Regions from separate parts of the Arthrobacter sp. efr-133-TYG-104 genome, predicted to be linked through region 2. Evidence: riboswitches for the same ligand, from Rfam matches in the RefSeq annotation. Region 2 holds a riboswitch; each other region holds the start of a gene.
What was found. Region 2 has a riboswitch for S-adenosylmethionine ahead of metX (homoserine O-acetyltransferase MetX). Riboswitches for the same ligand answer to the same signal wherever they lie in the genome.

Region 1 (2,256 bases), on a different contig from region 2:
CCAGGTCCATCCGGTCCCTACCCCGGAGGAAGACGAAGTCGTGGTCAAGCTGCTCGTGACCCGCGGCGTCGAGGGTGCCTCGAGCCCCACCTGCTGGGTGCAGGCTTCACCCTCCCCTGCAGGTAGTCGCCGGCAACGCGAGACGGGTATCGACGTCGTACTTTTGGACCGTGGCTTTGATACGGAAGCCGGCGAGCGCGCACCGTGGCTGTTGCTTGGGGCCAAGACCCTGTCCTATGCCGTGAACATGGCGGCGCTTCGGTACGCGCACAAACAGGGCGCGGACGACGCGATTTTCACGTCCACTGACGGCCGCGTTTTGGAAGGCCCCACCTCCACGGTCCTTTTGGCGCACTTGGAGACAGTGGACGACGGCGAAGGTTCAGCCAGGACGGTTCGGCGCCTGATCACTCCCCAGCTGGACAGCGGCATCCTCCCGGGAACCTCGCAAGGGGCGCTCTTTGCAGCGGCCAAGGCGGCTGGCTGGGAACTCGGTTATGGTCCGTTGGAACCGCAGGACCTGTTCGACGCCGATGCCGTCTGGCTCATTTCGAGCATCCGGCTGATCGCGCCCGTGAACCACATCAACGGCAAAGAGGTGGGCGCTCCCGATGTGCGGAAGCAACTCACCGCCGAACTGAATGAGTTGTTTGCCGGGATCGAGTAAACCCCGACCTCAAACCAGGTCAGGACGCCGCGCGCTATTTCTTGCTGGCCCGCACAGGGTGCTCGCTGAGAATGGACAGCCGATTGAACGCGTTGATTCCGATCGCCGCCATGCAGATAACGCTGATCTGCTCGTCCGTGTAGTGCTGCCGCGCTCGCTCGAACAACTCGGGGCTGGGCCGGGACGAGCTCATACGGGTGATCTGCTCGGCGATTTCCATCGCCACCACTTCCGCTGCTTCGAATAATGGCACCTCCTTGTAGACAGCAACCAGGGAGAGCCGCTGTTCCGTCTCACCAAGTTTCAAGGCACGGCGGTGATGGAGGTCCAAACAGAAAGCGCACCCGTTGATCTGGGAGGAGAGGTAGTTGATGAGTTCCAGGGTCAGGCGTGGGAGGCCCTGCCGGTCGGCTTCCTCAACGAGCTGCTGGGAATAGTGGCTGAGCGTGGCGTAGAGGTCCGGCTGCTGCTTGTCCAAATATCCGGCGAGCCGGGGTTTTCCTTCTTGTTCGGGCATGGTTGGAGCCTAGCGCAACGCCGCCGAACCCAGCGGGACGTAAGAAAACGACGCTTGGGCAGGCTCCGATTACGCAACATGACGGTTGCTTCAGGCCCTCCGAGTGCGCCGGTGTCCTCGCGGATGTTACGTTTTTCCAGAGTAATGAGCACCAGCGCCAAGCCCTGACTTGCTGGTCGGCAACCCTCTCTCCGGCGGGGTGCCTCAGGTGACTACTCGGCGTATCGACAATTCGAACTGCAAGCGTGATCGAGGAGAAGCACCATGCCTGAACCCACCGAAGAAAAACTTGCCTACCGGCTGGTGACCGGCCCGGACACCCGTGAATTCTGTGAACGGATTTCCGCCGCGTTGGCCGAGGGATACGTGCTCCACGGAAGCCCGGCTGCCACGTTCAACGGGGAAAGCGTCATCGTCGCCCAAGCCGTGGTGCTCCCCGCCGCCATCGCGACTGCGGACGCCGCCGTCGCCAATGCCGTGGACCAGTTGGAGAACTACGAAGACGAAGAAGCGTTCGAGGGCCACGCATGAGCTACGCAGGTGACCTGACTCCTGAAGACGCGTGGGCCAAGCTCCAAGAAGGCGCCATACTGGTGGACGTCCGCACCGAGGGCGAGTGGGCACACATCGGGATCCCGGACACCAAAGCCACGGAAAACGATCCCCTCTTCATCCAGTGGAACTTCGCTGGCGGCATCCCGAATCCGGGCTTCCTCGAAGAACTCCAGCAGCAAGCGCCCGAGGGCGACGGCGTGGAACTGGTCTTCCTTTGCCGCAGCGGACATCGCTCCGTCTCCGCGGCCATCGCCGCTACGCAGGCCGGCTTCACTGCCTACAACGTCCTTGAAGGCTTCGAAGGCGTGCCGGACCGCTACGGCGAGCGGACCGTCAACGGCTGGAAAAACCGTGGGCTGCCGACGAATTTGGGGAACGACTAAGTGACTTTTAATCCCGATACCGCCAACTTGAGCCCGGACACCCAGGCAGTGCGCGGCGGACTCGACCGTACCAACTTCCAAGAGACCTCCGAGGCCCTTTTCCTGAACTCGGGCTTCGTCTACGAGTCAGCTGC
Region 2 (2,256 bases):
CAGGCCCACGTTAATCACAAGGGTTTTTGACATCATGGCTGGAGATTATGCGCCGGACCTGAGTGAAGCCCTTGAAAGTCATGGAAGGAGACCGAAAACGACGAATTGTTGCAAGCGGCTTCTCAGCTGAAGAAGGCTTCACCGAGCTGCTCTGACAGCTGCCCGATTTCCGTCAGGAAGCCGTCATGCCCGATCGGCGCCTCGATGACATGGACCGGAACATCACCTGGCAGGGCAGCGGCAAGTTCGCGTGATTGCGCCGGGAAGTACAGCCGATCGGTGTCCACTGCGGCCACGAAGAATTCCGCCGTTGCGCGGGACAGGGACTTCTGCAGACCACCACGGCCACGGGTGACGTCATGGGACATCAAGGCCTCAGTGATGGCGATGTAGCTGTTGGCGTCAAAGCGTTGCACCAACTTCTTACCCTGGTGGTCCAGGTAGCTTTCCACTTGGTAGCGCCCCCGCTCCCCGAGTACCGGTGCAACAAGCGGGGCTTCCTTGGGCTGGGCTTGCCTGCCGAAGCGAAGGTCCAACTCCAAGGCTGAACGATAGGTGATGTGCGCTATGCGCCGCGCCAAGGCCAACCCGTTCTCGGGGGCCGGGCCGTCGTAATAGTCCCCGTTGTTGAAGTGCGGGTCCTGCCGGATCGCAAGGGTCTGGGACTGGGCAAAGGCGATTTGCTCCGCCGTGCTGTAGGCACCCACGGAGATCACGGCGCAGCGCTTGACGCGTTCGGGAAACGTAATGGCCCATTCAAGGGCCCTGGCCCCGCCCATGGAACCTCCGAGTACGGCGTGCCAGGCATCGATACCCAGGACGTCGGCGAGCCGGGCCTCGGCTTCGGTGCTGTCCCGGAGCGTGATCAGCGGAAACCGCGATCCCCACGGTTTCCCGTCGGGAGCCTGGCTGGATGGCCCCGTGCTCCCGTAGCAACCGCCCACGATGTTGATGGAGACAACAAAGAATCTGTCGGTGTCGATGGTCGCACCTGGACCGACGAGTTGCTCCCACCAACCTTCCTCGTCCGTACTCCCCCGAGCCACGTGGGTGCTTCCGGTGAGGGCATGCTGGACCAGCACCGCGTTGGATCGATCCGGGTTCAGGCTCCCCCACGTTTCGTAACCTAAGACGACATCCGGGAGGTACCCGCCCGCCTCAAGTTCCAACGAACCTATCCGGGCGTAGCGGACCGTTCCGTCTTCTTTTCCGTAAGTGGGAATGGCTATAGCACTGATGGTCATTTCCTTCGACACCTAAACCTCGCACTTGCCAGTCGCCTTGCGTGCGACGGGCCAGGTCCTCACCCGGGGCACCCCACCGCGGAGGAGGGTTGCCGGCCAGCAAGCCGGGGCTGTGTGCTGGCACTCATGACCTAATACGTAGAGTTTAGGAAGAACATCCCTCTTCAGGCGAAGATTGTGACACCAGTGTGACGTTTTGGGTGCGGCTTGTTCTCCCAAAGCTAGGCCTGGACGCCGCCCACCGAATAATCATCGGCGGGCGGCGTTCGTACGCGGTCAGGCTCCCTTGGCGGCCCGGAACCCGGCTTCGAGGTCGGCGATGATGTCATCGACGTGCTCCAGGCCCACGGACAAGCGCACCAATCCGGGGTTGACGCCCGCGACGGCCTGCTGCTCGGCGGTGAGCTGGCTGTGGGTGGTCGACGCCGGGTGGATCACCAGGGAGCGAACGTCGCCGATGTTGGCAACGTGGGAGTGCAGCTCCAGGCCGTCCACGAAGCGCTTGCCTGCCTCCACTCCACCCTTGATGGTGAAGGCCACCACCGCGCCCGTGCCCAAGGGGCCGTACTTGCGGCCGCGGTCGTACCAAGGGCTGGACGGCAGGCCAGCGTAGGCGACGGCCTCGACGTCGTCGTGGGCTTCCAGCCATTGCGCCACTTTAGTGGCGTTGGCGACGTGACGCTCGACGCGAAGGCTCAGCGTCTCCAGCCCTTGTGCGATCAAGAAGGCGTTGAACGGGGACACCGCGGACCCGAGGTCGCGGAGCAACTGCACACGTGCCTTCAGAATGTAGGAAAGGTTGGCGCCGAGTGCCCCGTCCTTCCCGAGATCGCGCGCGTAAACCAGGCCGTTGTAGCTGGGATCCGGGGTGTTGAATCCGGGGAAGCGCTCCGGATCCTTGCCGAAGTCGAAGTTGCCGGAGTCCACGATCACACCGGCTATCGCCGAGCCGTGGCCGCCGAGGTACTTGGTGGCCGAATGAACCACGATGTCCGCGCCCCACTCGATGGGA
Region 3 (2,256 bases), on a different contig from region 2:
CTGGGCAACGTTGATCGCCCTGGTGGATGAGGGGGAACCGGTTGTTGGCGTCGTGAGCGCACCGGCACTAGGCAAGCGTTGGTGGGCCGCAAAAGATATGGGTGCCTACATGGGGCGCTCCTTGGCAGCTGCCACGCGACTGAAGGTTTCCAACGTTTCGCGACTGGCCGACGCCTCCATGTCGTATTCAAGTCTGTCCGGATGGAAAGAGCGAGGCAACCTTGATGAGTTCCTTGGGTTGACCGAGGAGGTCTGGCGCACCCGCGCTTACGGCGACTTTTGGTCCTATTGTCTGGTAGCGGAGGGCGCCGTTGATATCGCCTGCGAACCGGAATTGAACCTTTACGACATGGCAGCACTCGTTCCGATCGTTACCGAGGCCGGAGGTCGCTTCACCTCTTTGGAAGGTGAGGACGGGCCCTTTGGCGGCAACGCGTTAGCCACCAACTCGATCCTGCATTCGGAGGTCCTCAAAACGCTAAACCCGGCCCTGGACGATCTCCTCTGACGAGCGCTCATTACCGGAGTACGTTCCGACGGTAACACCCGGCTTTGACCAAATATTCGACGGCGGACGCCCCCCTTACCGGGCATCCGCCGTCGTTATATTCGCCGTTCATCCGATTTTTCGTCCTAAACGTAACAAAGCGCTTAACAATTGTGGTGGCTTTGTCAGCCCTGTGCGGGGTGCCCTAGCCTAGAGAGAGGTCACGAGTGCCAGCGCAAAACCCCGGTTTGCTGGCCGGCAACCCTCCATTCGCGGTGGGGTGCCCCGGGTGACGACCTGGCCGGTCCGGAACGGATTCGGCAAGCGCGACCCCAACCGGGGTCCCTCTTGAGTGAGGTCCCATGAGTACTGTCACGTTAAATCCCGCAGCCCCATCCAACACCCCAGCTGGCAACGTCCTCGCAGCCCGCCCCCTCGCCGCAGTAACAGGGGCAGAATTGCAGGCGCCGCTGATTCAGGGCGGCCACGCACGGTATGCAAACCTGGACTACGGCGCCTCTGCGCCGGCCTTGACCGTTGTCTCCGCGTATCTCAATGAGATTCTGCCGTACTATGCCAGCGTCCACCGGGGCGCCGGCTACGCCTCCCAGATAAGTACGTCGGTCTACGAGAACTCCCGGAACGTGGTCCGTGAATTCGTTGGCGGACGCCCGGACGATTCCGTCATCTTCACGCGCAACACCACAGATTCCTTAAACCTGCTGGCAGGCTGCCTTCCACAACTGGATGGTGAATTCGTTGGGGAAGTCCTTTACCTCGACATAGAACACCACGCCAATTTGCTCCCATGGCAAGGTGTTCCGCACCGCAGCGTCGTTGCCGAGGCAACGCTTGCGGCCACCGTGGACAAGCTCCGGAACGAGCTCAGCCAAGGAGGGGTATCGCTGCTTGCCGTGACGGGCGCATCGAACGTGACCGGCGAGATCCTTCCCATCGCGGAACTCGCGGATCTTGCCCACGAACACGGTGCCAGGATTGTGGTTGATGCTGCCCAACTGGCTCCGCACCGGCGCATAAACATCACCCAAGCGGATGTGGACTACCTTGTGTTCTCCGGTCACAAGCTTTATGCGCCTTTTGGGGCAGGCGTTGTGGTGGGCCGTCCTGATTGGCTCGACGCCGGAACACCTCACCTCGCAGGTGGCGGGGCGGTACGCGAAGCCCGGTTGGATTCGGTCAGTTGGGCCACCGGTCCGGCACGGCACGAAGGCGGCTCCCCCAACGTCTTGGGCGCTGCCACGCTCGCCCGTGCAACGCAGGTGTTAGCGGACCTGGACCAAGACGCATGGCACGCCCATGAGGCAGCAATCCGCTCCTACCTCATAGAGGGGCTGGAAGGCATCGATGGCGTAACCGTGCATCGGATCTTCAGTGATTCCGAGGACACCATCGGCGTCGTCAATTTCTCCGTGGAAGGGTTCGACGCCGGGCTCGTGGCAGCATTCCTGGCCGCCGAGCACGGCGTCGGCCTACGCGACGGCAGGTTCTGCGCGCACCCGCTGCTCAAGCGCCTCGGCCTGCCCTCCGGGTCACTTCGCGCAAGCTTCGGTGTCGGCTCCCGGCTCGAGGATGCCGCGCGGCTCCTTGCCGGGATCAGGGAACTCAAACGCAACGGTCTTGGCTGGGACTACGTGGTTGATGAAGGGCGATGGGTTCCCGCGAACGACCACAGGACCTACCCCGAGTGGGCTCCCAACACTCCGGGAACCGCGGGCGCTGCACCCTGCAGCGTTGACTGAGCCGGTTCC

Region 1: linked by a shared signal. The riboswitch ahead of QRN04_RS17865 (DUF1737 domain-containing protein) and the one ahead of metX (homoserine O-acetyltransferase MetX) in region 2 are both predicted to bind S-adenosylmethionine.
Region 3: linked by a shared signal. The riboswitch ahead of QRN04_RS07095 (aminotransferase class V-fold PLP-dependent enzyme) and the one ahead of metX (homoserine O-acetyltransferase MetX) in region 2 are both predicted to bind S-adenosylmethionine.

Annotation. Positions count from the first base shown of each region.
Region 1 is NZ_JARVTA010000037.1:18,567-20,822, forward strand. Features, by position in the region: gene QRN04_RS17855 (aminodeoxychorismate lyase) at 1-667, shown strand, start outside; gene QRN04_RS17860 (carboxymuconolactone decarboxylase family protein) at 702-1,184, opposite strand; SAM riboswitch class IV at 1,325-1,436, shown strand; gene QRN04_RS17865 (DUF1737 domain-containing protein) at 1,449-1,715, shown strand; gene QRN04_RS17870 (rhodanese-like domain-containing protein) at 1,712-2,122, shown strand; gene QRN04_RS17875 (O-succinylhomoserine sulfhydrylase) at 2,123-2,256, shown strand, end outside.
Region 2 is NZ_JARVTA010000001.1:468,772-471,027, reverse strand. Features, by position in the region: gene QRN04_RS02125 (efflux RND transporter periplasmic adaptor subunit) at 1-36, opposite strand, end outside; gene metX (homoserine O-acetyltransferase MetX) at 123-1,244, opposite strand; SAM riboswitch class IV at 1,261-1,376, opposite strand; gene QRN04_RS02115 (bifunctional o-acetylhomoserine/o-acetylserine sulfhydrylase) at 1,521-2,256, opposite strand, start outside.
Region 3 is NZ_JARVTA010000007.1:10,897-13,152, reverse strand. Features, by position in the region: gene hisN (histidinol-phosphatase) at 1-508, shown strand, start outside; SAM riboswitch class IV at 707-820, shown strand; gene QRN04_RS07095 (aminotransferase class V-fold PLP-dependent enzyme) at 850-2,247, shown strand.